2 regions of the Peteryoungia algae genome follow, and region 2 is predicted to be linked to the other one. Evidence: predicted binding sites of a transcription regulator. Region 2 holds the regulator's gene; the other holds the start of a gene.
The links. Region 2 encodes HrcA, which represses chaperone genes, less so after heat shock. Its sites were predicted from a motif close to GTTAGCACTCNCNNNNNGNGAGTGCTAAC; they were not measured.
Positions count from the first base shown of each region.

Region 1 (14,508 bases), 520 kb from region 2:
TCGGGACGGCGGAAGCGGACGGCATAAATTCCAGGGCGCAGCGTCGCTTCCGGCGGCAGGTGCATGTTGGCGGTGGGGAAGCCCAGGGTGCGGCCGAGTTGCTGCCCCTTCATCACCTCGGCCTCGACCGTAAAGCGATAGCCCAGGAGCCCCGCGGCCTCGGCGACATCACCGGTGGCGATCAGGCCCCGGATGCGGCTCGAGGAAATGACTTCGGCCCCCTCGTCGCGGAAGGCATCAACAAGGCTGACGCCGAAGCCGTGTCGGCTGCCAGCCTGCATGAGATAGGCCGGGCCGCCCTCCCTGCCCTTGCCGAAATGGAAGTCGAAGCCGGTCACGACTTCGCGCGCACCCAGCCAGTCGCCCAGGATCGACTTGACGAAGTCTTCCGCAGAGCGCTGGGAAAACTCCCTGTCGAAGGGATATTCGATCACCGAATGGAATCCCATGGCCTCCAGGATGCGGGCGCGCAGGGACGGCGGCGTCAGGCGAAAGACCGGCTTGTCGGGATTGAAGATGGTGCGGGGATGCGGCTCGAAGGTGAGCACGAGGGCCGGCACGCCGAGTGCTTCTGCACGCTCCAGCGCACGCTTCAGCACGGCCTGGTGGCCGCGATGCACGCCATCGAAATTACCGATTGCCACCACACCGCCGCGCAAGGCTGATGGCAGCGGTTCCTTCTTCTCGTTGCGGTGAAAGACGGTCATCCGAGCCGCTGCCTCATGCCAGCCTGTGCATCCAGAATTGTGGCGCGACCTTTTCCCGTTCGAGGAACAGCTGGAGCCTCGTTTCGTCGGTCACGTTGTTCGTCGCGTAGTCGGCGGCATGAATGCCACCGGAGATATAGAGGAGATCGAGCCCGGCATCGATGGCGCCCTTGACATCGGTCGGCATGCCGTCGCCGATCGCGAGGACGCGGGCCTTGTCGAAGTCTCCGCGGGCCTCCTTTGCCGCAGCCAGTGTCGCTGCGTAGATCGGCGCATGCGGCTTGCCGGCGATGCGGGTCTCGCCGCCAAGCTCTGTGTAGAAGGCGGCGACCGCGCCCGCACATGGGATGATGCGGTGGCCGCGCTCGACCACCAGGTCCGGGTTGGCGCAGATCAGCGGCACTTTGCGGGCAACGAAGTCGGTGAGCATGTCGCGGTAATCTTCCGGCGTCTCGACCTCATCGTCGAAGAAGCCGGTGCAGACCACACAATCGGCCTCTTCCTTCGAGACGATCTCGACATCGAGCCCGTCGAAGAGCGGAAGGTCGCGCTCGGGACCGAGCAGGAAGACCTTTTTCGGACCGGCGGCGATCAACGTGCGGGTGACATCGCCTGATGTGACGATGCGGTCATAGGCCGAGTCGGGAACGCCGATGGCGCGCAGCTGCGGGATGACACCGATGGCGGGCCTCGGCGAATTGGTGATCAGCACGACTGTCAGGCCCTTTTTACGGGCGGCCGTCAGCGCTTCACCTGCCAGCGGAAAGGCATCGATGCCATTGTGCAGGACACCCCAGACGTCGCACAGAATGACGTCATAGGCGTCGGTCACGTCGCCGAGGGTGGTAATGCTGCGGGTCATCGTCTGTCCTGACTGCTGAATGTGTGTCCGGTGACATGGCAAAGGACGGGCGGCAAGGCAAGGGGCAAGCGTCGCGACACCCGAAATTGGCAGCCATCGATGGGTACCCCATCAGAGCAGGAAACGTGCGGCAAGCCCGAGTAGACCGGCCGCGATCAGCGTCTTGCCGATGCCGAGATGGAAGCGGAAGATCATGACGGCGGCGGCCATGGCGATGACCAGAGCCGGCCAATCCAGGGACGACCAGACCGGCAGAGGGACGGAGAGCGTCAGCGGAGCCAGGCTGACGAGATCGACCGGCTCCACCCTGGTAAAGACGACATGCAGCGCGAACCAGACGGCAAGATTGAGAATGACGCCGACCACGGCGGCGGTGATGGCCGAAAGCGCGGCGCTCAGCAGGCGATTGCCGCGCAGGCGCTCGATATAGGGGGCGCCGGCAAAGATCCAGATGAAGCTCGGGACGAAGGTGGCCCAGGCGGCGATCACGCCACCGAGCAGCCCGCCGATCAAGGGATCGAGCGCGCCGCTCTGGCGGAAGCCGGCGAGGAAACCGACATAGGAGAGGACCAGAACCAGCGGTCCAGGCGTCGTCTCGGCAAGTGCCAGCCCGTCCAGCATCTCGCCAGGTTTGAGCCAGGCGTAGTGATCGACCGCGACCTGGGCAACATAGGCAAGCACGGCATAGGCGCCGCCGAAGGTGACAAGCGCCATCTTGGAGAAAAACGTCTGGACCTCGGGAAGTGCGGTTTCCGGAACAAGCAGCCAGAGCAGCGGCAGGGGCGCCAGCCAGACGACGACCCAGAACAGCAGTGTTGCCAACTGACCAAGCAGTGGCGGCCTTGCGCGGACTTCCTCGGAGATCTCGACAGCTGCGGATGGTGCGCCGCGAGCGTGGATGAGGCCGATCAGGGCGGCCGTGAGCACGACGAGCGGGAACGGCAGGGAGAAAAAGAAAAGCGCGATGAAGGCGGCCGCCGCGAGGCCGCGGTGGAAACCGCTCTTCAAGGCCCGCCTGCCGATCCTGACCACGGCTTCAACGACGATCGCCAGGACCGCCGCCTTCAGACCGAAGAACAGGCCCGTGACAAGGCTTGCCTCCTGATAGAGCGCATAGAGGCTGGACAGACCGAGGATGACGGCGAGCCCCGGCAAGACGAAGAGCAGGCCGGCGACCATGCCGCCCCGCACGCCGTGCAACAGCCAGCCGATATAGGTCGCGAGCTGTTGGGCTTCGGGACCGGGAAGCAGCATGCAGTAATTCAAGGCGTGGAGGTACCTGTCCTCATCGATCCAGCGTTTTTCCTCGACGCAGATCCGGTGCATCAGCGCGATCTGGGCCGCTGGACCGCCAAAGGACATGAGGCCGATGCGGGCAAAGGCCGAGACCAGTTCGGTGAATGTCGGCCGGATTTCAGTGATCCTGGCCGGATTTCCCACCACGATACTCATCACCCAACCTCATTGCGCGAACTGCGGGCGACCCAGTCGTGCTTTTCGTCCATGGCGTCGCGCGCCCAACGGTACAGGGCATCATAGACAATCAGGCCCTGCTCCAGTTGATCGAGGTCGCTGGCATGGAGCCTCGACAGCCCGAGCGACACCGCCAGCAGGCCGGCGGCCTCCGGCGCAAGGTCCAGCCGGTTCGTATCGGCGCCGCGAACTATCTGTGCGAGGGTCATCAGCGCGGGCGTCTCAAGACCGAATTCGGTCAGCATCGTATCAAAGGTGCAGCGCTCGGCGCGGTGGCTCCAGAACCCTTCATCCATGTCGAATGCGACAGCGTCGAACCGTTGGGCGACGCCCTCCACTTCCGAGGGCGAGACAAAGAGGAAACGCGCCAGGGGATCAACGAAGCGGCGGATCAGCCATGGGCAGGCGATACGGTCGATCTTCGGCCGGTTGCGGGTGACCCAAAGCGTGCCGCCACCATGACTTGCGAGCCGGGCCAGCGGCACGCGGGGAAGCCCCGCTTTCGCCCAGGCGACGTTTCCGCCTTCCAGGACTTCAGCGGAGAGCCCCAGAAGGCGCAGATGGGCTGCCACGCCTTCGCTGAGCTTTCGCCCTTTATGGCAGATGATCACGACGGAGGGCGATTTGATCTCGGCCGCCCAGCGGTCGACGAACCGGTGATCGCGGCGGACAGCTGACGGCAGGAGAAAGGGATCAGCCTCGACATCTTCGTCAAGACTGACATCGACAAGGAAGGGGGACTGGGATGAACCCAACAAGCGAAAGAGTTTGTCTGCGGAAATTGCGCCAAAGGGTGCCATGTTCGGTGTCCGTTGTTTTGAGAATGACGGATGCGAAATTCCGGCATGGCGCCTCATGGAGCTTTCGCGCACTCCACGGTTCAAACCTGTCAAATTCATATTGGCCTGTCAAACGCCTTTGTCAGTTGCGTCATCGGCCAGAAGCCTCGCCCCCGCGCCGGACTTGCCCATGTGGTCGCCGCCATTGCGCAAGGGACAATCCTCCATGGACAGGCATCCGCAGCCGATGCAGCCATCGAGCCTGTCACGCAGCCCTTGAAGCTGCATGATCCGGCGATCCAGGTCGGCACGCCAGATTTGCGAAAGCCGGCGCCAGTCATGGACCGAGGGCGGCCGATCATCCGGCAGGGTCGAGAAGGCGGTCGAGATTTCGGCGAGCGACAGGCCGAGCGACTGGGCAACCTTGATGACAGCGACACGGCGGAGCACGCCGCGCGGAAACCGCCGCTGGTTTCCGCCACTGCGCAGGGAATGGATCAGCCCTTCACGCTCGTAATAATGCAGCGCCGAGACAGCGACGCCGGCGCGGCGTGCCACCTCGCCAACACTGAGCAGAACCGGTGCTCCGGCCTTCTGAACTGCCATTTGATCTGCCACGACACTTATTCCTTGACCTCAATGAAGGTTGAGGTCCTATCCATGCCTGCGTCCCGATCAAACCGCAAGTTCTCACACAGATACGGAGCGCATCATGACCACCCCTTCCCCTTCGCCACTGGAACTCCGCAATGCGGATCTGTCGACCGTTCTTCGGATCGACCGCTTCACCTGCCCGCTTGCCCATTGGCCGGATTTCGCAGAACGTCTGGCCTTTATCGACGGGCATCTGCAGAGACATGTGCACTGCAAAATGAGCCGCGTCGCCGCATCCGAACGCGATGGCCAGGTTTTCGTAATCACCATTGCCGAGTGGGAAAGCCGCAATGCACTTCTGGCGGCCAAACAGGAGATGGCGGCAATTTATGCCGCGAACGACTTCGATCCTGCCGCATTTCTCGTTCAATATGGGATAGAAGCCGAGTTCGCCACCTTCGAGACCATGGTTCTCTGAAGGTAAACAAGCCATCCGGTGCCGTTTACGATAGGCACCGGATTTTTGCACACCCGGCTTGACTCATCCGCATGCTGTTCTTATCTCAGCCTCGCTGGCACTCACCAACAGCGAGTGCTAACAGTATCGATGCGGACCCTCTCTGCGGTCCGCGAATGTCATTTGATCGAGGGATTAGACAATGGCAAGCACAACTTTCCGTCCGCTGCACGACCGCGTTGTAGTCAAGCGCGTCGAGTCCGAAGCAAAGACCAAGGGCGGCATCATCATTCCTGACACTGCCAAGGAAAAGCCTGCTGAAGGCGAAATCGTCGCTGTTGGCCCTGGCGCCCGCGACGAAAGCGGCAAGCAGATCGCTCTCGACGTCAAGGTCGGCGACCGCGTCCTGTTCGGCAAGTGGTCCGGCACCGAGGTCAAGCTCGACGGCGAAGACCTGCTGATCATGAAGGAAGCCGACATCATGGGCGTCATCGGCTGATCTTAGCCTGATACCCGTCTTCCTCTTTAACAATTCACCAATGGGCTAGATGCCCGGGAGTTTTGACAATGGCTGCTAAAGAAATCAAGTTTGGCCGCACCGCTCGCGAAAAGATGCTGCATGGCGTCGACATCCTCGCTGACGCCGTGAAGGTAACGCTCGGCCCGAAGGGTCGCAACGTCATCATCGACAAGTCCTTCGGCGCGCCGCGCATCACCAAGGACGGCGTATCGGTCGCCAAGGAAATCGAACTGGAAGACAAGTTCGAGAACATGGGCGCCCAGATGGTCCGCGAAGTTGCTTCGAAGACCAACGACATCGCCGGTGACGGCACCACGACTGCAACCGTTCTTGCCCAGGCCATCGTTCGCGAAGGCAACAAGGCCGTTGCAGCCGGCATGAACCCGATGGACCTGAAGCGCGGCATCGATCTGGCCGTCGCAGAAGTCGTCAAGGACCTCCAGGCCAAGGCCAAGAAGATCTCGACTTCGGAAGAAGTCGCACAGGTCGGCACGATCTCGGCAAATGGCGACACGCAGGTTGGCCGCGACATCGCGGAAGCCATGCAGAAGGTCGGCAACGAAGGCGTTATCACCGTCGAAGAAGCCAAGACCGCTGAAACCGAACTCGAAGTCGTCGAAGGCATGCAGTTCGACCGCGGCTACCTGTCGCCCTACTTCGTGACGAACCCGGAAAAGATGGTCGCCGATCTCGACGACGCCTACATCCTTCTGCACGAAAAGAAGCTCTCGAACCTCCAGGCCATGCTGCCGGTTCTCGAAGCCGTCGTTCAGACCGGCAAGCCGCTCGTGATCATCGCTGAAGACGTCGAAGGCGAAGCTCTTGCTACGCTCGTCGTCAACAAGCTGCGTGGCGGCCTGAAGATCGCTGCCGTCAAGGCTCCGGGCTTCGGCGATCGCCGCAAGGCCATGCTGGAAGACATCGCCATCCTGTCGGGCGGCACTGTCATCTCGGAAGACCTCGGCATCAAGCTCGAGTCGGTTACGCTCGAAATGCTCGGCCGCGCCAAGAAGATCTCGATCACCAAGGAAACCACCACGATCGTCGACGGTGCCGGCCAGAAGTCGGACATCGAAGGTCGCGTTTCCCAGATCAAGGCTCAGATCGAAGAAACCACTTCTGACTACGACCGCGAAAAGCTGCAGGAACGTCTTGCCAAGCTTGCTGGCGGCGTTGCCGTGATCCGCGTTGGCGGCTCGACGGAAATCGAAGTCAAGGAACGCAAGGACCGCATCGACGACGCGCTGAACGCAACGCGCGCTGCCGTTCAGGAAGGCATCGTCCCCGGCGGCGGTACCGCACTCCTGCGCTCCTCGACGAAGATCACCGTCAAGGGTGCAAACGACGACCAGGAAGCCGGCATCAACATCGTGCGCAAGGCCCTGCAGTCGCTGGTTCGCCAGATTGCTACCAATGCCGGTGACGAAGCTTCCATCGTTGTTGGCAAGATCCTCGACGGCGACACCGACAACTTCGGCTACAACGCCCAGACGTCGGAATATGGTGACATGATCGCCATGGGTATCGTCGACCCGGTCAAGGTCGTTCGCACCGCCCTGCAGAACGCAGCTTCGGTTGCTTCGCTGCTGATCACCACCGAAGCCATGATCGCCGAACTTCCGAAGAAGGAATCTGCTGGCGGCGGCATGCCTGGCGGCATGGGCGGCATGGGCGGCATGGACATGATGTAAGACCTCAGGGTCTTACCATCAGGTTCAGAAAAGCCGCCCATCACTCAAAGTGGTTCAGCGCGTCAAGCGCGCTGAACAGGCGGCATGGACATGATGTAAGACCTCAGGGTCTTACCATCTGGACCATCCGGTTCAGTCTTTCAGAAGGGCGGCCCTCGGGTCGCCCTTTTTCTATTGTGCATCGTCTCGGCCGGGAACCTGGGCTTATCTTCGCTATGATCCTAGTTCCTGAGCACCGTGCAAGGCACGCCCGCGGCCCTGATCTCGGCGCAGAGCTTGTTCGCCTCCTGGCGGGTTTCGCGGCCGATCCTTGCGGCATAGCGGGGTCTGTAGCCAAAATTGCCGCCGCGCTGGCGCACGATGAGGGCGCGCTCGGCGTTGAGTGGCGCCGGCAGGCGGCTGAGGGCGCGCGTGAACAGCTGGTTGACGATGGCTGGGCGGAAATGCGCGGCCAATTGCACGCCCCATGGCGCCCAATCTGCAGAGCCTGAAAAGACTGGCTCCTTCATCCGGCGCTTGTCCGCGAGAGCCACGCAAGCGTCCTGAAAGCTCAAGGTTTCGTCCAATGTCGGCGCTGCGATTTCGGGCGGCTGATCGCGCCATATCTCGACCGTCGCGCCGGTGATGGCAAAGACGTAATCCCGGGTTTCGATGGGCAGGCGCTCGGTGGACAGGAATCGTGAAAACCCATTTTCGCCGGCGTTGTAGGCTGCGGCAGCGAAGCCGAAATTTCCGAAGCGAGTCCTCAGTTCCACGAGATAGCCGGCAGACGCATCGAGTGCCTCAAGCACGTCGAAACTGTTGGCAATCCCGCGCATGCGCGCTGTGCCGGGCATGAACTGGGCGATTCCTTCCGCCCCCTTCCGACTGACCGCCTCAGGGCGGAAGAGGCTTTCCCGCCAGATCAGCCGAGCGAAAAACGCAGGTGGCACGTCATGCACTTGAGAAAAATGGCCGATCACACGGCAGAGATCGGCGTTGAAACTGTCACGCCTGATACAAAGAGACGACGAGCCATAGGTGCCCGCATAGAGGCATGCCGGCTCGTCTGCTGACTTCGACGGCTCGGCATGGGCGGCAAGGGTGCCGCAGGCAACCGCGGTCGCGAAAATGCCAGCTGCCAGCATGAAGACCCGCCGCGTCGCATCCATCCAGACCACTCCCGACAACCGAAACAGGGATCCGATTCTATTCGCGTTCGCCACCAGCGCAATGCGTTTGCCTTGTCGGTGTTTCATCTGGACCATCCGGTTCCGTCTTCGACAGGGCCGCGCTCGGGTTTCCCTTTTCGTATGAAGCTCCGGCATGCCCCAGGATGGCCAGACCACACCCGTCAACGGACCAATGGACAGCGGTCGGAATGACACCAAAAGTTGCGTGGCGCCGGACTGGTGGTGCGTCGCGTCGACAGACACACATCTACCAACACACTGAAAATCATATTATTCCAATATCAAGGTTCCCAGAATTGAGACGGTTCCTGCACCAATTTGGGACATGGGCCGTTTTCATGCTAAATAAATCATGGTATCGAAACCGTTAATTCCGGTGCATGCAAGATTTTTCCTTTTCAGCTTTCTTGTGGGAGACGGTTGAAATTCCGGTTTAGCTTGCGCTCCGGCATGCATACATCGTGGCGATGGGGCAACTCGCGGCGGTGTTCTACGTCTGAAGACCGGTCGGATCGACTGAAAGGTCTCAAGCACTCACATCGTGGATTCCCGGATGACGGGAGCGCGGTGTCTGCGGTTCCGGCGGGCCGCTTGAAGAACCTGGTGAACGGGCATCCGCTCGCCAGCGGTTTCGGTTTCGGCCGGACAGGGGTCGGCTTCCGGGAGCAAGTTCCCGGGCTGGATAATTGGGGCCAGTTCTGGCTATCGACTTGGGGATCGCCTTGTTCAAAATTGCGAATGCTGATCTTGCGAACACCTTCATGATGAGCGAGCAGGAAGGAGACGGCGTGCTGGGGCAGCATGCGTGCCGCTTCGGCCTGTTGGAAGACTGGACGGGTGACCTGACGAACGGCCTCCTGAAGCTGGGGGAGAACGCGCGTGCCCTACACGGTCTCAACAATCATGAATGTGGACTGCTGACGGTCATGCGCAGCTATGATCCGGCAGATCGCGGACATATTCTCAGACTGTTCGAACAGGCCGCCACGCAGCCGTCGCGCTTCTGCTACTCGACCACCATCGTCGCCGCGTCGCAGCACCGCCAGCCGGTCTTCTGCATCGGCGAGTCCTCCGGTTTCGACAACGCCGGTGGCAACATGGTCGGGCTCTTCATTTTCCCGCGCTTCCAGTTGCCGACGACAGCCTCCGTCACGCCTGCCTGATATTCCGGCAAGCCAGCTTCCAGCGGCCCGTGACTGGTTCACGCGGGTTCATGAACACATGCCCAAGGTCCCGTTCGTTCCGTTTTTGTGAACAATCAGTCAAAAACTGTTCATCTATGCCTGCGACAAAAAAGCAGGCATCTAGGCTCCACGAACTGAAACCACCCGATCAGAGGGGTTTCAGGCATCAACGCCAAATGGAGCCTTTCGATGTCGTCCACCAATAACGCACTTCTCGTTCTCGTCCGTATTCTTCTCTCCTTCATGTTCATCATGTCCGGCTTCGGCAAGCTTGCCGATCCCGCTGGCACTGCCGGCATGATCTCGGGCGCCGGCCTCCCGGCCGCCGACCTGCTCGCCTATGCCGCCGGCCTCTTTGAACTCGTCGCCGGCCTCTTCATCCTCGTCGGCTTCCAGACCAAGATCACCGCCTGGACCATCGCACTGTTCTGCGTGTTCACCGGCCTCGTCTTCCACACCGGCACCGTTGCCATCGAAGGCTGGCCGGAAGGCGCTCTCGGCTGGATCAACACGCTGAACCAGATCATGATGATGAAGAACATCACGCTGGCCGGCGGTTACATCGCGCTCGCCATCGTTGGCGCTGGAGCCTACTCGCTCGACGCCCGCCGCGGTTCGACTGCCGCTATCGCCTGATATCCCTGCCCTACAAGGCAAAAAAACCCGCCGGAGCGATCCGGCGGGTTTTTCCGTATCTGTGTCGGTGAGGCGCTGGAGCGGGGCGCATCCTCAGAAACTGGGTGTCCCTGCCTTCGGCGCCTCTTCCGGCTCATTGCCTGATGATATGCACCCACCCGCCTGTCTCGCCGGCAAGCACGCCTTGATCCGCCGGAGCGGGGCGTTGCAGGGCATTGAACAGGGTTTCGGTCTTTGTCCAGTACGGAACATACCATTCGCGGTCGACATCCATGATCAGGACCCGATCGGTCGCGGCATCATAGGCGCCGATCGGCGACACATGCGGTCCATCCCAGTCGCCGGTGACGACACCCTGGTTGAAATATATCAAGACCATGTCTTTGGCCGAGACTTCATTCTCGAGAAGCATTGCCCGAAAGGTCTCAAGCGTTGCCGCCTGGTCTTTGCCCGGTTGTGCCGATCTGACGTCTGCTTTGATGTCGAACGCCTTCAGGCTTTGTGTCGTGTCTTCGATCAAGTCGACAAAGGTCACGCCGTCGCCATCTTCGGCGGCCTGAGCGGCCCAGCGCTCGTCCTTGGTGGCCTCCAGCAGGTTGTTCTGAGTTACGAGCGTGTCTTCTGACCGCCCGGGCAGTCCGCGCAGCGTGTTGACTGCAACCGTAACCGACGCGAGCGAGCAGGCGGAAGAGGTTTGCTGGTGGATATAGTAGGGCGAGATGGCCCAGTAGTCGGGTGCTTCGGCCTTGGAGATATATGCGTGATCCGATGTGATCGGCACGGCATCGGGACCGAGTTTTGGTTTGGGTGCCTCATCGGCCCAAACCGAGGCTGAAAACAGTGATATCGAAAAAGATGCAACAACAGTTCTTAGAATTGTCACAGGTATGTCCCCTCTTGTCGTCAAGACAGTATGCACAACGGCAGGACGAAACAAAAGGCCGCCGGATCGCTCCGAGAGCCCTGTCGTGTCTTTCCGAATTACGTCTTTTGCGCCAGCCAGACGGTGGCACCACCGCATGCGGGGTCTTCGACCACGTGCTGCAAAACGACGAAGCCGCTTTCCGCCAGAAGGAACCGATACTCCGCAGGGTCGAGGCTCGCATGGTAGAGCGGCTCCCCTTCGAATTCGCCGATGGCCACACCGGCAGACGGCCCTGATGTGAACATCAGCACGCCGCCTCTCGCTGCATGCGACGCAAATCGCGGAAACATGGTCCGCTGCGCCTCTGGTGTGAGGTGGAAGAAGCTGTGCCAGGCGACGATCGCCTCGAAGGTCCGCCCCAGAGACAGATCCCGCATATCGCCGACATGCCAGTCGTGTCCCGGGAATCTCTCCCGACACAGACGTATGAGAGGTTCGGAAACGTCGAGCCCGGTGACGAAAAAGCCCCGGCCAATCAGATCCGCCGCAATCGGCTCGCCGGAACCGCATCCAATGTCGAGCACATGAGCATGTTCAGGCAATGGCGCGACAAGCCGATCCAGCCAGGGACGCTCGAAGCCATTCTTGCCCCGTATGCGATCAAAGGCTTCTGCGTGCCGCGCATACAATCCGGGAATCGCATTCGCGTGTGACATGGGGCCCTCAGAGTGCGCCGCGCACCGCCTCGATGATGCGGCCGATCATGGGATTGCCCTCGTGCTCCGGCTTTCGGGCGCGCACAAGGCAGGCCTCGGAGCGCAGGATCACGCCGTCCGACAACACCTTCAGGTGATTGGCGCGCAGCGTCGAACCGGTCGAGGTGATGTCGACGATGATGTCGGCCTGGCCAGCGGCGGGAGCGCCTTCGGTCGCCCCTAGGCTTTCAACGATGCGGTAGAGCTGGATGCCGTGACTGCCCGAGAAATGCTGTTGCGTCAGGCGCCAGTATTTGGTGGCGATGGCCAGACGGCGCCCATGACGGGTGCGGAATTCGGCGGCGACATCGCCGAGATCGGCCATGGTGTCGACGTCGTACCAGATCTCGGGCACGGCCACGATGACATCGGCATGGCCGAAGCCGAGGCGGGCTACGATCTCGACGCGGGCGTCGGCTTCCGCCAGGCCTTCGCGGATCAGGTCTTCGCCGGTCACGCCGAAATCGACCGTGCCATTGCCGATCTCGCGCGAGATCTCGGAGGCCGAGAGATAGGCAATCTCGACATCGTCGAAACCTTCGACGCGGCCGCGATAGGAGCGGTCATTGCCGACAGCGATGATCTTCATGCCGGCCTTTTCAAAGATGGCGGAGGCATCGTCCTTCATGCGGCCCTTGGAGGGCAGACCGATGGTGATGGTCATGTCGCGCTCCTTTCGGCGTCAATTCGATCCAGCCACAGCGAGAAGCCGACGGCCGGGATATGGCTTTCCGCGCCAAGCAGGGTGAGCAGCCGGTCGAAGCGGCCGCCGCCGGCAAGCACGGCCGGCTTGCCTTCAATGACCACCTCGAAGACGAGACCGGTGTAATAATCCAGCGGCCGACCGAAGGCGGCACGGTAGGTGATCAGGTCGAGGTCGGCGCCGGTGCTGGCAAGGGCTGCGACGCGTTCGTCGAAGCGGCCAAGTGCCGACCCGAGCTTCAGGCCTGCGGCATCGGCAAAGCCGGCGAGTGCGGCCGAAGCATCGGCAAGCGGCAGCTCCAGCGAGAGGAATTCGCGCAGCAATAGCAGGGCCGCGCCGTCGAGCCTTGTTTCGGACAGCTCGAGCTTCTCCTTCAGGCGGCGGGCGATCTCGGCCGGCGTGCGGCTGGCATTGGTGAGATAGCCGGTTTCCTGCATGGTAGCATCGATATGGGCGATGAGCGCATTATGGTCACCCTTCACCAGAAGCGCCGAAACCGCGGGATCAAGCCCTGGAACCGGCGTCGGCGTGGCGAGCGTCCGCAGGAGTTGTTCGATCTGTGCCGGATTGCCGAAGGCTTGGATCAGGCGTTTCTGCCAGCCGGCAGGCAGGCCGAGTGCCTTGACCACGGCTTCAAAGACCGACTGATCGCCGAGAGTGACGGCGAGCGGTCTGGTCGGCAGAAGGCGCGTGAGGATGGATACGCTATCGGCAATCGCGCGGGCGTCGGCTGCCGCGGTTGCGATGTCGCCCAGATCCTCGATGCCGGCCTGGTAGAATTCCTGCGGGCCTTCGCGGCGCTGACGGAAGACCTCGCCGAGATAGGCATAGCGCTTCGGTGTGCCGGTCGCCGTTTCGATATGGCGCAGACAGACGGGGATGGTGAATTCCGGCCGCAGGCAGAGGCTTTCGCCGCGCTCGTTTTCGGTCAGGAAGATGCGCCGGCGCAAGTCTTCGCCCGCCATGTCGAGGAACGGAGCCGCTGGCTGGATTACCGGCGTGTCAACACGGGTGGTGCCCCGTGATGAGAATTCCTGCAGGATGGTGCCGGCGAAATCCGGCATATCGGTCAGGGGCATTTCAGCCGCCCTTCGCCCGACGGCGATCTTCCGCCTGGGCAGCCAGGATTTCCTTGACCTTGGCCACCAGGTCCGCCTCGGCCACGACTTCCTGGGCGACGCGGGCCTCGCGCCATTCGGCATTGTCGGTGATTTCGCCGGACAGGCGCTTGCCCTCGATCAGGTCCTTGATCTGCACCATACCCTCAGCGCGCTCGTCACCGCCCTGGATGATGGCGATCGGGGCGCCACGGCGGTCGGCATATTTCAGCTGGTTGCCGAATTTCTTCCAGTTGCCCTGGTACATTTCGGCGCGGATGCCTTCGGCCCGCAGAGCCTGCGTGAAGCGCTGGTAGCGGCCCATGCTTTCGACATCGCCGTCCATGACGGTGACGAGGACAGGGCCAAGCACGTCGTCCTGGCCGAGCTTGCCGAGGTTCTTCAGCGCCGTCATCAGGCGCGAGACGCCGATCGAGAAGCCCGTGGCCGGGACCGGCTGGCCCATGAAGCGCGAGACGAGTCCGTCATAACGCCCGCCACCGCCGACCGAGCCGAAGACGACCTTCTCGCCCTTTTCATTGGTGACGTCGAAGGTGAGTTCGGCTTCGTAGACCATGCCAGTGTAATATTCGAGACCGCGAACGACAGACATATCGATGAGAATGCGATCAGGTCCATAACCGGCAGCCGCAACCAGAGTTCCGAGGGCAAGTAGCTCGTCGACACCGTTCAAGTATGTCTCGTTTTGCTTCTCTCCGCCGAGGAGACCTTGGAATGGCAGCATCATGTGCTGCCGGATGGCTTCGGTTGATTGCTTCTGTCGGGTCGATGCATCGTCATTCGTCTTCAAAAACAAATTTGCGATGAAGTCTATGTGCGTTTGTTTAAGCCCGGCACCCTTAGTAAAGTCGCCTGACTCATCCTTGCGACCTTCCCCAAGCAGCAGACACACGCCTTCAATGCCGAACTTGTCGAACTTGTCGATGGCGCGCAGCACAGTCAGACGCCGTCCCGCATTCCCCTCGCCGCCGAGGCCGATGGCCTCCATCACG
Region 1 covers NZ_CP128477.1:4,170,984-4,185,491, reverse strand. The annotation lists gene QTL56_RS19840 (bifunctional riboflavin kinase/FAD synthetase) at 1-707, opposite strand, end outside; gene QTL56_RS19835 (TIGR01459 family HAD-type hydrolase) at 721-1,569, opposite strand; gene chrA (chromate efflux transporter) at 1,681-3,021, opposite strand; gene QTL56_RS19825 (chromate resistance protein ChrB domain-containing protein) at 3,021-3,842, opposite strand; gene soxR (redox-sensitive transcriptional activator SoxR) at 3,951-4,427, opposite strand; gene QTL56_RS19815 (hypothetical protein) at 4,534-4,893, shown strand; gene groES (co-chaperone GroES) at 5,075-5,371, shown strand; gene groL (chaperonin GroEL) at 5,440-7,083, shown strand; gene QTL56_RS19800 (lytic transglycosylase domain-containing protein) at 7,305-8,210, opposite strand; gene QTL56_RS19795 (hypothetical protein) at 8,978-9,418, shown strand; gene QTL56_RS19790 (DoxX family protein) at 9,629-10,075, shown strand; gene QTL56_RS19785 (phytochelatin synthase family protein) at 10,209-10,856, opposite strand; gene QTL56_RS19780 (class I SAM-dependent DNA methyltransferase) at 11,057-11,656, opposite strand; gene hisG (ATP phosphoribosyltransferase) at 11,664-12,359, opposite strand; gene QTL56_RS19770 (ATP phosphoribosyltransferase regulatory subunit) at 12,356-13,477, opposite strand; gene hisS (histidine--tRNA ligase) at 13,479-14,508, opposite strand, start outside.
Region 1: a site for HrcA is predicted at 4,987-5,015, ahead of groES (co-chaperone GroES). Genes of this name have one in related genera too.

Region 2 (14,794 bases):
TCGGCCAGATCGCCTCGCCGCCCGGTCCGTCGTCGGTCACGGGCCGCGCGACAAGCACGGCAAGCCCGCTCTTCGGCTCGCCGCTCGACAGCCGCTACACCTTCGATGGTTTTGTCGAAGGCGCGTCGAACCGGGTAGCACTCGCGGCCGCCAAAACCATCGCCGAAGCCGGCGCTGGCGCCGTACGCTTCAACCCGCTCTTCATTCATTCCTCCGTCGGTCTCGGCAAGACGCATCTGTTGCAGGCGATCGCCAATGCCGCAGTGCACAGCCCGCGCGCGCCGCGCGTGGTCTATCTGACCGCCGAATATTTCATGTGGCGCTTTGCCACCGCCATCCGCGACAACGATGCCCTCACGCTGAAGGACTCGCTGCGCAACATCGACCTCCTGATCATCGACGACATGCAGTTCCTGCAGGGCAAGATGATCCAGCACGAGTTCTGCCATCTGCTCAACATGCTGCTTGACAGCGCAAAGCAGGTCGTCGTCGCCGCCGACCGTGCGCCCTGGGAACTGGAATCGCTTGACCCGCGTGTTCGTTCGCGTCTCCAGGGTGGCGTTGCCATCGAAATGGAAGCGCCTGACTACGATATGCGTCTCGACATGATGAAGTCGCGCCTGGAAGTCGTCCGCAAGGATGACGCTTCGATCGACATTCCCGCCGAGATCCTGGAACATGTTGCGCGCAACATCACCAGCAGCGGCCGCGACCTGGAAGGTGCCTTCAACCAGCTTCTGTTCCGCCGTTCCTTCGAGCCGAACCTGTCGATCGAACGCGTCGATGAACTGCTCGCCCATCTTGTCGGCGCGGGCGATCAGAAGCGCGTGCGCATCGAGGACATCCAGCGCGTCGTCGCTCGTCACTACAATGTTTCGCGCCAGGAACTGGTGTCCAACCGCCGCACCCGCGTCATCGTCAAGCCGCGCCAGATCGCCATGTATCTGTCGAAGACGCTGACCCCGCGCTCCTTCCCGGAGATCGGTCGCCGCTTCGGCGGTCGTGACCACACGACGGTTTTGCATGCGGTTCGCAAGATCGAAGAGCTGATCTCGGCCGACCAGAAGCTGTCGCAGGAGATTGAACTCCTGCGTCGCCTGATCAACGAATAAGCGAAAAACCGCAGACTTTGAGGCCACCGAGATCCCGAAACGGGCTCTTGGTGGCCTTTCCGTATCCGGACGCGGTCAGACGCGGACGATCGCGATGATCTCGGGGTTACGATCCAGATGAGACGGGCGATCTCAACTTTCCAGAAGTTTCATTTCAGCATAGCCCGCAGTCAACGATGAGGCTGTATTCCCGCGTTCCGCCAGGCGCTCTTCCTCAGCAGGCGAGGTCTGCGACGACGGCGTTGAGGATCAGCATCCCGGTTGGTGTTACCCGAAGCCTCGAATTGCCCAGCCGCTCGATGAAGCCCTGCTCCAGCAGGAACTGCTCCTTGTCGGGATCGGGATCGCGACCGGAAAGCTGCTGCCACCGGGCGAGATCGACGCCCTCGCGCAGGCGAAGCCCCATCAGAAGCAATTCGTCGGCCTGCGCCTCGTGATCGAGCTCTTCGCGTTCGATCATCCCGTGGCCATTCTGCTCGACGGCAGAAAGCCAGGTTTCCGGATGCCGTTCGGCCACCGTCGCGATCTTCGTCCGCCCTTGCGTCAAACGCCCATGCGCTCCCGGACCGACGCCGGCATAGTCGCCGTAGCGCCAGTAGGTGAGGTTGTGCCGGCTCTCGGCACCCGGGCGGGCATGGTTCGACACCTCATAGGCCGGAAGCCCCTCGCGCGCGGTAATCTCCTGCGTCGCCTCGTAAAGCGTTGCCGCATGTTCGTCATCGGGCACGATCAGCTTGCCGGCCTTGTGCAGGCCGTAGAAGGCCGTGCCCTCCTCGATGGTCAGCTGGTAGAGCGACAGATGGTCGACGGCATAGGACATGGCTTCCTTCAGTTCACGCTCCCATCCCTCCACCGTCTGGTTGGGCCTGGCATAGATCAGGTCGAAGGACATGCGCGGAAAGATCTCGCGCGCCAGCCGGATGGCTTTCAGCGCATCAGCGACGTCATGCAGTCGGCCGAGAAAGCGCAGGTCAGGATCGTTCAGCGCCTGCACACCGAGCGAGACGCGGTTGACGCCGGCAGCCCGGTAGCCGTGAAAGCGGGTCGCCTCGACGCTGGAGGGATTGGCCTCCATCGTGATTTCGATGCCATCGGGCATGTGCCAGTTGGCGGCAATCCCATCAAGGATGGCGCCGACCGTCGCGGGATCCATCAACGAGGGCGTGCCACCGCCCATGAAAACGCTGGTGACCGTCTTCGGCCCGGAGAGCGCCCTGATCGCCTTCATCTCGGCGAGGAATGCCGAGACAAAGCGAGCCTGATCCACGGGCTGGTGGCGTACATGGCTGTTGAAGTCGCAGTAAGGGCATTTGGCCGCGCAGAAGGGCCAATGCACATAGACGCCGAAGCCGGGTTCTCCCGTATCAGGTAGAAGCGTGAAGGACCGGTCGGTCAAGGGGTCACGCCTCCAGGCAGGTTTCGACGAAGAGCTTGAAGGCACGTGCGCGGTGCGACAGCGCTGCTGCATCGCCCGGTTTCCAGCCATGCTTCTCGTCCGCGGTCATCTCGCCGAAGGTGCGCTCATGGCCTTCCGGCTGGAAGATCGGGTCATAGCCGAAGCCGGCGGACCCACGCGGCGGCCAGGCAACGGTGCCCTCGACCTCGCCCCGGAAGAATTCGGTATGGCCATCGGGCCAGGCGAGGCAGAGCACGCTGACAAAGCGGCAGCTCCGTTTCGCCGGATCAGAAGCGTCGCGTTCTGCAAGTGCTGTCTCGACCTTTTCCATCGCCATGGCAAAGTCGCGACTGCCATCCTCGCGTTCGGCCCAGTTGGCCGTGTAGACGCCGGGCGCGCCGTCGAGTGCATCGATGACGAGGCCGCTGTCGTCGGAGAGGGCTGGCAGGCCAGACGCCTTGGCTGAGGCCAGCGCCTTGATCGCGGCATTTTCCTCGAAGGTCGTGCCGGTTTCATCCGGTTCGACGAAGTTGAGGTCCTTGGCCGACTTGGCGGAAAAGCCGAAGGGGCCGATCAGGTCGGCGATCTCGGCGATCTTGCCGGCATTGTGGCTGGCGACGACGATGGTGCGGGTATCAAGCTTGCGCATGCGGTCCTCAGAGATTCCAGAGTTTCGGTTCGGCGCATTCCAGGCTGTTGCCGGCGGGATCGCGGAAATAGATCGAGCGGGCGCCACTGGGCCAGCGGAAATCGGATTCGATGGTGATCCCGGCGGAAATCAACCGTGCCACCATGGCGTCGAGTGCATCGCCGGATACGCGGAAACACAGGTGACCCGCGCCGCTCGTGCCATGTGCCGGAACCGGCAGCGACCCTGCTGGCGCGGGCTTTGCCGTCTCCGCCGCATTGAAGATCAGCACCACCGTCTGCCCGCAGCGGAAGAAGATGTGCCGATCGTCATGCCGTGCGATGCGTTCCAGGCCCAGTACGGCGCCATAGAAATGCTCGGCGGCGTCGAGGTCGGACGCATAGAGCGCCGCTTCCAGAACGCCTTCGATCTCCCCTGCCATCCGCCCGGCCTCTTCGCCTCAGTCCCGAGGTCTCAGCCGATCGCCTGCTTCTGCAGGGCGACCAGTTCGTCGATCCCGTTGCGGGCGAGGCCGAGCAGGATCAGAAACTCGTCCTGGCTGAATGGCTTGCCTTCGGCCGTGCCCTGGATCTCGACGATGCCGCCGGTTCCGGTCATGACGAAATTGGCATCCGTCTCGGCTGCCGAGTCTTCCAGATAATCGAGGTCGATCACCGGCTGGGTTGCGAAGATGCCGCAGGAGACGGCCGCGATATGGTCCTTCAGGACCTTCTCGACCTTGATCATGCTGCGGGTTTCCATCCACTTCAGGCAATCATGCAGCGCGATCCACGCGCCGGTAATCGCCGCAGTGCGCGTGCCGCCATCGGCCTGAATGACGTCGCAGTCGATCGAGATCTGCCGCTCGCCGAGCGCTTCCAGATCGACGACAGCGCGCAGCGAGCGACCGATCAGCCGCTGGATTTCCTGCGTGCGGCCGCTCTGCTTGCCGGCGGAGGCCTCGCGGCGCATGCGGTCGCCGGTGGCGCGCGGCAGCATGCCGTATTCGGCCGTCACCCAGCCCTTGCCCGAATTGCGCAGCCACGGCGGGGTCTTGTCTTCGAGGCTTGCCGTGCACAGCACATGCGTATCGCCGAATTTGACCAGGCAGGAGCCTTCCGCATGCTTGGAAAAGTTGCGCTCGAACGAAACCTTGCGCATTTGATCGGTTTTTCTGCCGGATGGCCGCATTGCAATCTCCTGGGTTGTCTGTTGCCTTCTAAGGAGGGAGCTGCGTATTTGCAAAGAAAAACCATGTCGCGGCGCGCAGTGGCGCGCCGGACGCGATTTATTCCTTGGTCATCCCGTGCGCTGTGACTATATTTCCGTCATGAAACATCTGAGATCCAGTCCGCTCCGCCAATGGCATCACTGAAGACGACCGTCGCAGACGTTTCCGCCTCCCTGGACGATCGTTCAAGGGAAGTGTTTCGCCGTATCGTCGAGACCTATCTCGACTCGGGCGATCCGCTCGGCTCCCGCAGTCTTTCGCGTCTCCTCCCGATGTCGCTTTCGCCGGCCTCTGTGCGCAATGTCATGAGCGATCTCGAGGATCTCGGCCTAATCTATGCGCCGCATGTCAGCGCCGGGCGCCTGCCGACGCAAGCCGGCCTGCGTTTTTTCGTCGATGCCTTCATGCAGGTCGGCGATCTCTCGGATGGCGAGCGCGACGAGATCGAACGGCAGATCCGGCCGACCAGCGCCGACCAGCCGATGGAAGCCATGCTCACCGAGGCGAGCCGCATGCTGTCCGGGCTTTCGCGCGGTGCAGGCCTTGTCATTTCGTCCAAGAACGACCCGATCCTGAAGCATGTCGAATTCATCCGGCTGGAGCCGACCAAGGCGCTCGCAGTTCTTGTCGGCGAGCACAACCAGATCGAAAACCGCATCATCGACCTTCCGGCCGGCGTGACCGCGTCGCAGCTGACGGAAGCGGCCAATTTCCTCAATGCCAATCTGGCAGGCCAGACGATGCGGGAATTGCGCAGCCAGATCGAGAAGCTCAAGACGCAGGTCGCGAGCGAGCTTGATACGCTGTCGCGCGATCTCGTCGAGCGCGGGCTCGCGGTCTGGTCGGGCGAGGTTGCAGACAAACAGCCGGCGCGGCTCATCGTGCGCGGCCGGGCCAATCTCCTCGAAGGGCTGGTCGGTTCAGACGACATCGACCGGCTGCGGCTCCTCTTCGATGACCTCGAACGCAAGGAAAGCCTGATCGAAATCCTCGATCTGGCGGAGACCGGGCCGGGTGTGCGGATCTTCATCGGCTCGGAAAACAAGCTTTTCTCGCTGTCCGGCTCGTCTTTGATCGTCGCACCCTATCGTGACGGCGAAGATCGCATCGTCGGTGCTGTCGGCGTTATTGGACCCACGCGCCTCAATTATTCGCGCATCGTTCCCATGGTCGATTACACCGCGCAGCTCATGGCCAGGCTATCGCGCGGCCAGCGGTGAGCAATTTCCCTGCAAACCCTTGATTTTTTCGCGCCAAACCCTGATATCGGGCACGCATTCGAAACCTTGAGCTTCGAAAACGAGACATTATCCGGAGAACGTCATGACCGAAGAAACCAACAAGAACGGACCTGACGCGGCAGCCCTCGAGGCAGAAGGAACCGCGACCCCCGAAGGGCAGGTTGCAGACGAAGGAGAGGCCTCCGCTGAGCAGCAGCCTGATCCTGTCGAGGCGTTGAAGGCGGAGAACGCCGACCTGCGCGATCGCTTCCTGAGGCTCGCAGCCGAGATGGACAATCTTCGTCGCCGCACCGATCGCGAGATCAAGGATGCCAAGTCCTATGCGGTCACGGGTTTCGCACGGGACATGCTTTCGGTGTCCGACAACCTGCGCCGCGCCATCGAGACCTTGCCCGACGAGGCCCGTGCTGCAGCGGATGCAGCGTGGACGGCCCTGATCGAGGGCGTTGAAATGACGGAGCGGGGCATGCTCTCGACCCTGGAGCGTCATGGCGTTCGCAAGATCGAGGCGGAAGGCCAGAAGTTCGACCCGAATTTCCACCAGGCCATGTTCGAGGTTCCCAACCCGAATGTCGCAAACAACACGGTGGTTCAGGTCGTTCAGGCAGGTTACGCCATCGGCGAGCGGGTCCTGCGGCCGGCCATGGTCGGCGTCGCCAAGGGCGGCCCAAAGACGGAAGCCTCAACCGATGACGCCTCGAAGGCGTGACAGGCAAAGAACGGCCTTGAATCAAAAAGCGCCTCCTGGGGCGCTTTTTTTTGGCTCATCTTTGAGAGCTGAGGGTATCAGGCGGCGTTCGACGCCTGTTCCTCGTTGAGGAAGGTGTAGATAGCCGACGCCGATTCCGTCGCCCGCAGCTTGGCCACGAGATCCTGATCGCGCAGGACACGGGCGATCCGAGATAGCGCTTTCAAGTGATCCGCACCAGCACCTTCGGGGGCCAGGAGAAGGAAGACCAGATCAACCGGCTGGTCGTCCAGAGCCTCGAAATCCACGGGCGTCTCAAGACGCGCGAAGATCCCGGTGATCTTGTTGATCTTGTTCAGTTTTCCATGGGGGATGGCAATCCCGTTGCCGACGCCGGTCGAGCCGAGCCGCTCGCGCTGCAGGATGACGTCGAATATTTCCCGTTCCGGAATGTCGGTGAGCTTGGAAGCTTTGGCCGCAAGTTCCTGAAGCAGTTGCTTCTTGGAGTTCACCCGGAGTGTAGGTACGACAGCATCCTGCTGCAGCAAATCTGCCAATGCCATATCAATGTCCTTCATGCCTCGGATCGAGGAGCGGGCGACTGCAAAAGACAGTCGCCCTTCCGATCTTCAGCCTTTGATGTTGGCGGAATCGATCCACCCGATATTACCGTCATTCCGACGATAAACGATATTCAATTGTTCTTTTCCCGGGCTTCTGAACAGAAGAACGGGTTCGTCGGTCATGTCGAGTGCCATCACGGCGGTCGCCACCGACATGGTGCGCAGTTGCTTCGTGCTTTCCGCAACGATTGTCGGCGAAAAATCGTCCGGCACTTCATCATGCTCGTCGTCTACGGAATCCATGACCGTGTAGGCCACCTCGATCGACGGGTTCTGTGCTTCCCCGGCGTGGTGATCCTTCAGCTTGCGCTTGTAGCGTCGCAGGCGCTTCTCGACGCGTTCACACGCGGTGTCGAAGGCCACTTGAGGATCATTGGCCTCGCCTGCTGCATGCAGGTTTGCGCCGGTATCAAGATGCACCAGGCAATCGGCGGCGAAGCGCGACTGCGACTTCGTGACGACCACTTGCCCGGAATACCCTCCGTCGAAGTATTTGGTAACCGCATCCTGGATTCGGTCTTCGATCCGCTGGCGGAAAGTTTCACCGATTTCCATCTGCTTGCCGGATACACGCACACTCATGGAGTTTCCCTTCTTATGATTGGTTGCATATCCATTTTACGCCAAGCGACGTCCGCGTCCAAGCTTTTCGAGCGGTTCGGTCAGTCTGTGCCTTCGTTTGTCGGGCGTAGTCCAGGGCACTTTCCCCTGAGCGACAGTGTGCGCTGTCGATTGCGGCGCGCTTCTAGCCGCCCTCGGGAGAAGAGTCAATCTCCTGTTAATCTTTGCGTCGGGAAGGCGGCGTTCAGCCGGCCGAAATCTTCGCCATCGCCCGCTTTTCCCGGCGTCTCTGCACGGAGGAGGGGATGTTCATTGACTCTCGGTATTTCGCTACCGTGCGACGGGCGAGGTCTACGCCGCCAGACTTCAACTGATCGACGATGTCATCGTCGGAAAGCACGGCCTCGGGGCTTTCCTGGGTGATCAGGGCGCGGATCCTGTGCCGCACGGATTCCGCGGAGTGACTGTCACCGCCCTCGGCCGAGGCGATGGAGACGCTGAAGAAATATTTCAGCTCGAACAGCCCGCGCGGCGTCATCATGTATTTGTTTGTCGTGACGCGGCTGACGGTCGACTCGTGCATCTTGATCGCATCCGCCACCGTCTTCAGATTGAGCGGGCGCAAGTGATCGACGCCATGATCGAGAAAGGCCGACTGCTGCCGCACGATCTCGGCCGCGACCTTGGTGATGGTGCGCGCGCGCTGGTCGAGGCTTCGGGTCAGCCAGTTTGCATTCTGCATGCATTCCGACATGAAGGCCTGGTCCGGCGTGTCTTTGGAGGCGCCCCGTCGCCCGACGGCTGCCATGTAGCTATGGTTCACGAGCACTCGGGGAAGCGCATCCGGGTTCAGTTCCACCCGCCAGCCGCCCTGACCGTCGGGGCGGACCACGATGTCCGGTGTCACTGATTCGCTTATCGAATGTTCGAACGGGCTGCCGGGCTTGGGGTTGAGCTTGCGGATTTCCGCCAGCATGTCGATGAGGTCTTCCTCGTCGACGGCACAAATCTTCTTCAGCGTTGCAAAGTCGCGCTTGGCAAGCAGGTCCAGATTGTCAATGAGCCCGGCCATGGCCGGATCGTAACGGTCCCGCTGTTGAAGCTGGATCGTCAGGCACTCGCTCAGCGAGCGTGCAAACACACCTGCCGGTTCGAGCGTCTGAAGGGTCTTCAACGCAGCTTCGATATCGGCCAGCGAAATGCCAAGTCGTGCGGAAATCTCGGCGAGATCCGCGCGCAGATAGCCGGCTTCGTCGAGATGGTCGATCAGTACGGCCGCGAGCAGCTGATCCGGGGGCGAGGTGAGTGCGAAGGGCACCTGCTGGTTCAGGTGGTCGCGCAGACTGATCTGGCCCGCGACGAAGTCATCGAGGTCGAAGCCTTCGCTTCCCTCGCCGGATTGGCCCGGCATCGACTTCCACTGTCCGAGCAGTTCGGGAGCATCAGGGCGTTGCGCTGAGCCCTCATCGGCAAACGCCGTGTCGTAATTCGTATCCAGTCGGTCGCTCAGCCGTTCGGTGGCGCCATGCTCGTACCAGTCGCTGTCGAGCGACGGTGCCGCTGCCATGTCGTCAGCAGGTGCCTCCTGCTGGCTGGCGCTCCCGTGTCGGTCGGCATTGTCCGGTATCTCGCCGCCCAAATCTCCATCATCTGCCGCCATTTCGAGCAGCGGATTGCGCTCCACTTCCTGAGAGATGAACTGCATCAGTTCGAGGTGAGTCATCTGCAGCAGCTGAATTGATTGCATCAGCTGTGGGGTCATCACCAGCGACTGGCTCTGTCGCAGGAATAGGTTGGCGGATAAGGCCATGGCGGACGTTCGACTCCCCTACATTCCCCCGCAGCCCCGCCATTGATGGCGGGATAATCGACTTGGCCCAAAAATTGCTTTTTATTTTACTTTGGTCAAGCCGCAGGAGCGGGCTGGGCTTCGTTTTCTTCGTCCTGGCCTCAAAGGCTGAACTTGTCGCCGAGATAGAGGCGGCGCACATCGGCATTGTTGACGATGTCGTTGGCCCGTCCGTGGGTGAGCACTTCGCCCGCATGGATGATATAGGCACGGTCGATCAGGCCGAGCGTTTCCCGCACATTGTGGTCCGTGATCAAAACGCCGATGCCGCGGGCCGTCAGGTGCCGCACGAGGTTCTGGATGTCGGAGACCGAGATCGGGTCGACGCCGGCGAAGGGTTCGTCGAGCAGCATGAAGGTCGGGTCTGTGGCAAGCGCGCGGGCGATCTCGAGACGGCGGCGTTCACCACCCGAAAGCGCCACGGCAGGCGACTTGCGCAGCTTTTCGATGTGAAACTCCGACAGCAGCTCGTCGAGCTTCGCTTCGCGCTTGCGCTTGTCCGAGACATGCACTTCGAGAACCGCACGAATATTGTCTTCGACGGTCAAGCCGCGGAAGATCGAGGCTTCCTGGGGCAGGTAGCCGACGCCGAGACGCGCGCGCCGATACATCGGCATAGACGTCACATCATTGCCGTTGATCGAAATCGTTCCGGCATCGACCGGCACAAGGCCAGTGATCATGTAGAAACACGTCGTCTTGCCGGCGCCATTCGGACCAAGCAGGCCCACGGCCTCACCGCGACGCACCACAAGCGATGCGCCGTTCACGACGCGGCGCGAATTATAGCTTTTGGTCAGCCCATGGGCGATGAGCGTGCCTTCATAGCGCGCCTTGTCGCCCGGCAGGCCGGCCGGGGCAGCCGCCTTGCTGGCCTGCTTTGTCTTTCTAAGGAAGGGAATTTGCACGTTCACGCCGACCCGTCAGTTGCTCTGCTGGGACTTGGGGTCGAGCTGGATCTGGACGCGCCGGCCGCAGCTATCGAGCTTGGCCTGGCCAGAATTCATCTGGACGGTGAGCTTGCAGCCGACGAAGACGTTTTGCCCTTCTGACAGCACCACGCGCTCGCCTTCGAGCACGAAGACCTGCTTCGTCATGTCGAAATAGCCCTTGTCGGCCGTCGCCTGCTGCGTTTCCGACTGCAGGAAGACCTTACCCGTCACATCGATCTTTTCGATGTCGGCATTGCCCTGTGTGACCGTTGTGCCTTCGCCGCGATAGAGAACCGTCATGGCGCCGGCCTGAAGGGTCGTTGTGCCCTGGACCACCTTAACATTGCCGGTGAAGAAAGCCTTCTTCTCCTGTTCGCGGATCTCGAGCGCATCGCTTTCGATCTGGATCGGCTGGTCGTTGGACAACTTCAGGCCATTCATCTGGCTATTCGTCGTCTGGGCCGAGGCGACCGCGGTCAGGCCGCTTGCCGAAACGAGGAGGAAGCCAGCGAGGGAAATCTTGGCGAAGGAGCGGTAAATCATGGCTGGGCGGCTTCCATTGACCGATTGCTGCGGATGGCGGACGGCTCGATATTCAACTTGACGGCGCCCGTGAAAATCATGGTTCGCCCCTTATCCTTCATCTCGAGCGAGTTCGCAACAATCGACGCGCCTTTGGTCTGGATCGCGACCGGGTCATTCGTCTTCATCGTGCCCCCGGCAATGTCGAGATTGGCGGAGCCGAACTGGGCATCGATGCCGCTGCTCAGGTTGAGCGTGAACGGCTTGTCGAGATTGAGCAGGTTGGCAGCCCGGTCGAAGATACCGCTCGTCGCCACGACGCGGGCAAGCACAGTGTCATTGACAGGCACTGCGGCCGCGATCGTCTCCAGCGTGATCATGTTGGGATTCTTTATATCCTGCAGGGCGCGTTCGGCCCGCAGTGAATACCGGACACCTTCGGAATTACGCCCGGCGATCGCCGGCTTTTCCATCACGACCTTGCCATCTTCGATCTTGGCGGATTCGATCTGCAATTCTTCCGGCATCAGGCTTCTGACGACCGAAACCGCCATGAATACGAGCGTGACCGCGAGCGCGACGACCGGCAGGATAACGCGCAGCCTTTTGACCCGCCGGGAGTGGCTCATCGCCTTCCGGTAGGCATCCGCACCTGCCCCGTGGCCGGTGGTCGGCAGGCCGTCATGAATCGATTGCAGCATTAACAGGAACCCGTTCTTCAAGGATGGCGACCGCAGCCGATCCATCGTATTGGTCGTTTCGCATGTCTTCCGGTTGTTGCCAATATGGATTGCCGCAACGCCGTTACAAGAAACATGCCAGTCGGACTGATGGAATGGCGATGCGGGGAAACGAAGGCGGACCCTATCACGATTTGGCATGTGATGCGCGTCATAGCTCTCGCAAAGCCGCGACTTTATGGTTAAGTTGTTCCTTGACTGAGCTTTTTCGCTTTGGCAACTTTGGCGACGTTCACGTCACAACAGAAAATGCAGGGGGTCCGCGTGATAAAGTCGGAATTGGTGCAGATCGTCGCGGCCCGTAATCCGCATCTCTATCATCGCGATGTCGAAAACATCGTAAATGCCGTCCTCGATGAGATCACCGATGCGCTTGCAGGTGGCAATCGCGTCGAACTGCGCGGCTTTGGAGCTTTCTCCGTCAAGAATCGGCCCTCGCGCTCCGGTCGCAATCCGCGCACGGGAGAAACCGTCTTCGTCGAAGAGAAGTGGGTGCCCTTTTTCAAGACCGGCAAGGAGTTGCGCGAGCGGCTCAATCCCGGCATGGGTGACGAAGGGGACGAATAACCGCTTTTCGCGTTGAAAATTCCGCGTCTGTCCTTAACTTGAGCCAAATGGGGTGCCTTGATGCACCCTGGACAGAACAGGGAGTTTCGAGATGATCCGGAAAATCGTAGGCCTCGTGGTGTTCGTTCCGTTCGGCATACTCCTCATCGTTCTGGCGGTCGCGAACCGCGCGCCGGTCAGGCTGGCATTCAATCCCTTCGATCCGGCTGATCAGGCTTTGTCGGCCTCCGCGCCGCTCTTTGTGCTTCTCATTCTCGCCGTCATGCTGGGCGTGCTTCTGGGCGCCATCGTCACCTGGTTCACCCAGGGCAAGCATCGCAAGAAGGCCCGCAGCCAGTCACGCATGGCACAGCAGTGGCAGGCCGAAGCTGACCGGCAGAAGACCCGCGCCGAAGAAATCGCCGGCGCGACCCTTCCGCAGCTCAGCGCCAAGTAAGGCCAGGGCCGGCGAATTCGCGGCAAATCTCCTTTCCGCGCCGGGCCGGCAATGCTAAGGGCTGGCCGAGACGTAAAAGAGCCACGGATAACAGACGTGAAGAACAAGGAACGTCGCCCCGGCGCCAAGCCATTCCCGGGAGCGAAGGCAAAGGGCAGTGGTGAGACGCGGCCGGCAGCGGCAAAGCCTTATGCATCGAAGGGCAGGGATGAGCGACAGGCCCGTCCTCCGCGCCGCGATGCCGAGGCAGTAAGGCCGAAGCCCCCGGCGCAATCCCCTGATACGGCGGCGGAGCCCGCCCGCGCCTTGGTGGTCCGCACCGGTGACCGTCCGGCCGAGCGCGTGCCCTTGATCCTCGAATCGACAGGCGCTGGCGATTTCCACCTGATCGACAGCGGCGATGGCCTCAAGCTCGAGCAATACGGCCCCTATCGGATCGTGCGCCCGGAAGCCCAGGCGCTGTGGCCCAAGGCCCTGCCCACCCATGTCTGGGACAAGGCCGACGCCGTCTTCACCGGCGATACCGACGAAGATGGCATGGGCCGCTGGCGCTTCCAGCGTGAGGCGCTCGGCGAAACCTGGCCGCTTTCCCTGCTCGGCGTCGATTTTCATGGCCGCTTCACCGCATTTCGTCATGTCGGCGTCTTCCCCGAGCAGATCGCCCACTGGAGCTGGATGAAGCAGAAGATCGAGACATCGGATAGGCCGCTGAAGGTCTTGAACCTGTTCGGTTATACCGGGGTCGCTTCGCTCGTTGCCGCCGCCGCCGGCGCCGAAGTCACCCATGTCGATGCCTCCAAGAAGGCGATCGGCTGGGCCCGCGAAAACCAGTCGCTGAGCCGCCTCGACAAGGCGCCGATCCGCTGGATCTGCGAAGACGCAATGAAGTTCATCCTGCGCGAGGAACGCCGCGGCCATCGCTACGACATCATCCTCACCGACCCGCCAAAATTCGGCCGTGGCCCAAACGGTGAAGTCTGGCAGCTTTTCGACCATCTGCCGCTGATGCTCGATATCTGCCGCGAACTGCTGGCGCCCAAGGCCGTCGGTCTTGTTCTGACGGCCTATTCGATCCGCGCGAGCTTTTATTCGATCCACGAACTGATGCGCGAAACCATGCGCGGCAAGGGTGGTCTGGTCGAGTCGGGCGAACTGGTCATCCGCGAGGCCGGCCTCGACGGAAAGACGCCGGGCCGCGCGCTCTCCACCTCTCTCTTTAGCCGCTGGGTGCCGAAATGACCGACGATTATCGCCAGGACGACTCCCGCCGCGTCGGTCAGGTGAAGGAAGTCACCAGCCTCGCCAATCCGATCATCAAGGACATCAAGGCGCTCTCCCAGAAGAAGAGCCGCGACGAAAGCCGCACCTTCCTCGCCGAAGGCCTGAAGCTTGTCATCGATGCGCTCGATCGCGGCTGGGCCATCCGCACCCTCGTCTATGCCAAGGCCGGCAAGGGAAAGCCTCTGGTCGAGAAGGTTGCCGCGCGCACGGTCGCCGCCGGCGGCCTTGTATTGGAAGTCAGCGAAAAGGTCATGTCCTCGATCACGAGGCGCGACAACCCGCAAATGGTCGCCGCTGTCTTCGAACAGCGCTGGACGCCGCTCAAGGACATCCAGCCCAAGGGCTCGGAGACCTGGATCGCGCTTGACCGGGTTCGCGATCCCGGCAATCTCGGCACGATCATTCGCACGGCAGACGCTGCCGGCGCTTCGGGCGTCATCCTGGTTGGCGATTGCACCGATCCCTTCTCGATGGAAACCGTGCGCGCCACCATGGGCTCGATGTTCGCATTGCCGCTGGTCAAGACGACGCCGGCGGATTTCCTCAAGTGGAAGAAGTCGGTCGACGCCCGTCTCGTCGCCACGCATCTGGCCGGAGCCGTCGATTACCGCACCATCGATTATCGCTCCAAGCCGGTCATCCTGATGATGGGCAACGAACAGTCGGGTCTGCCGGATGACCTTGCCAAGGCCGCGGACAAGCTCGCCCGCATTCCCCAGGTCGGCATGGCCGACAGCCTCAATCTGGCAGTCGCGACCGGCGTCATGCTCTTCGAGGTCCGCCGCCACCTGCTCTCCCTTGACGGAGACAAGTGACGCATGTTTGCCGCCTTCAACCGGCCGCTGCCGGTCCTCAGCTTTATCGCTATCGCGCTGGTCCTCGATCAGGCCATCAAATATGCGGTGGAAGTCACTCTGCCGATGCACGAGCTGATCCCGGTTCTGCCCTTCTGGGCGCTTTACCGGACGCATAACCTCGGCGTCGCCT
Region 2 covers NZ_CP128477.1:3,646,412-3,661,205, forward strand. The annotation lists gene dnaA (chromosomal replication initiator protein DnaA) at 1-1,112, shown strand, start outside; gene hemW (radical SAM family heme chaperone HemW) at 1,327-2,508, opposite strand; gene rdgB (RdgB/HAM1 family non-canonical purine NTP pyrophosphatase) at 2,513-3,157, opposite strand; gene QTL56_RS17295 (VOC family protein) at 3,165-3,578, opposite strand; gene rph (ribonuclease PH) at 3,611-4,327, opposite strand; gene hrcA (heat-inducible transcriptional repressor HrcA) at 4,499-5,587, shown strand; gene grpE (nucleotide exchange factor GrpE) at 5,691-6,317, shown strand; gene ptsN (PTS IIA-like nitrogen regulatory protein PtsN) at 6,395-6,859, opposite strand; gene hpf (ribosome hibernation-promoting factor, HPF/YfiA family) at 6,926-7,501, opposite strand; gene rpoN (RNA polymerase factor sigma-54) at 7,725-9,290, opposite strand; gene lptB (LPS export ABC transporter ATP-binding protein) at 9,431-10,237, opposite strand; gene QTL56_RS17335 (LptA/OstA family protein) at 10,253-10,804, opposite strand; gene QTL56_RS17340 (LPS export ABC transporter periplasmic protein LptC) at 10,801-11,484, opposite strand; gene QTL56_RS17345 (integration host factor subunit beta) at 11,788-12,090, shown strand; gene QTL56_RS17350 (LapA family protein) at 12,182-12,526, shown strand; gene QTL56_RS17355 (class I SAM-dependent methyltransferase) at 12,623-13,765, shown strand; gene QTL56_RS17360 (TrmH family RNA methyltransferase) at 13,762-14,622, shown strand; gene lspA (signal peptidase II) at 14,626-14,794, shown strand, end outside.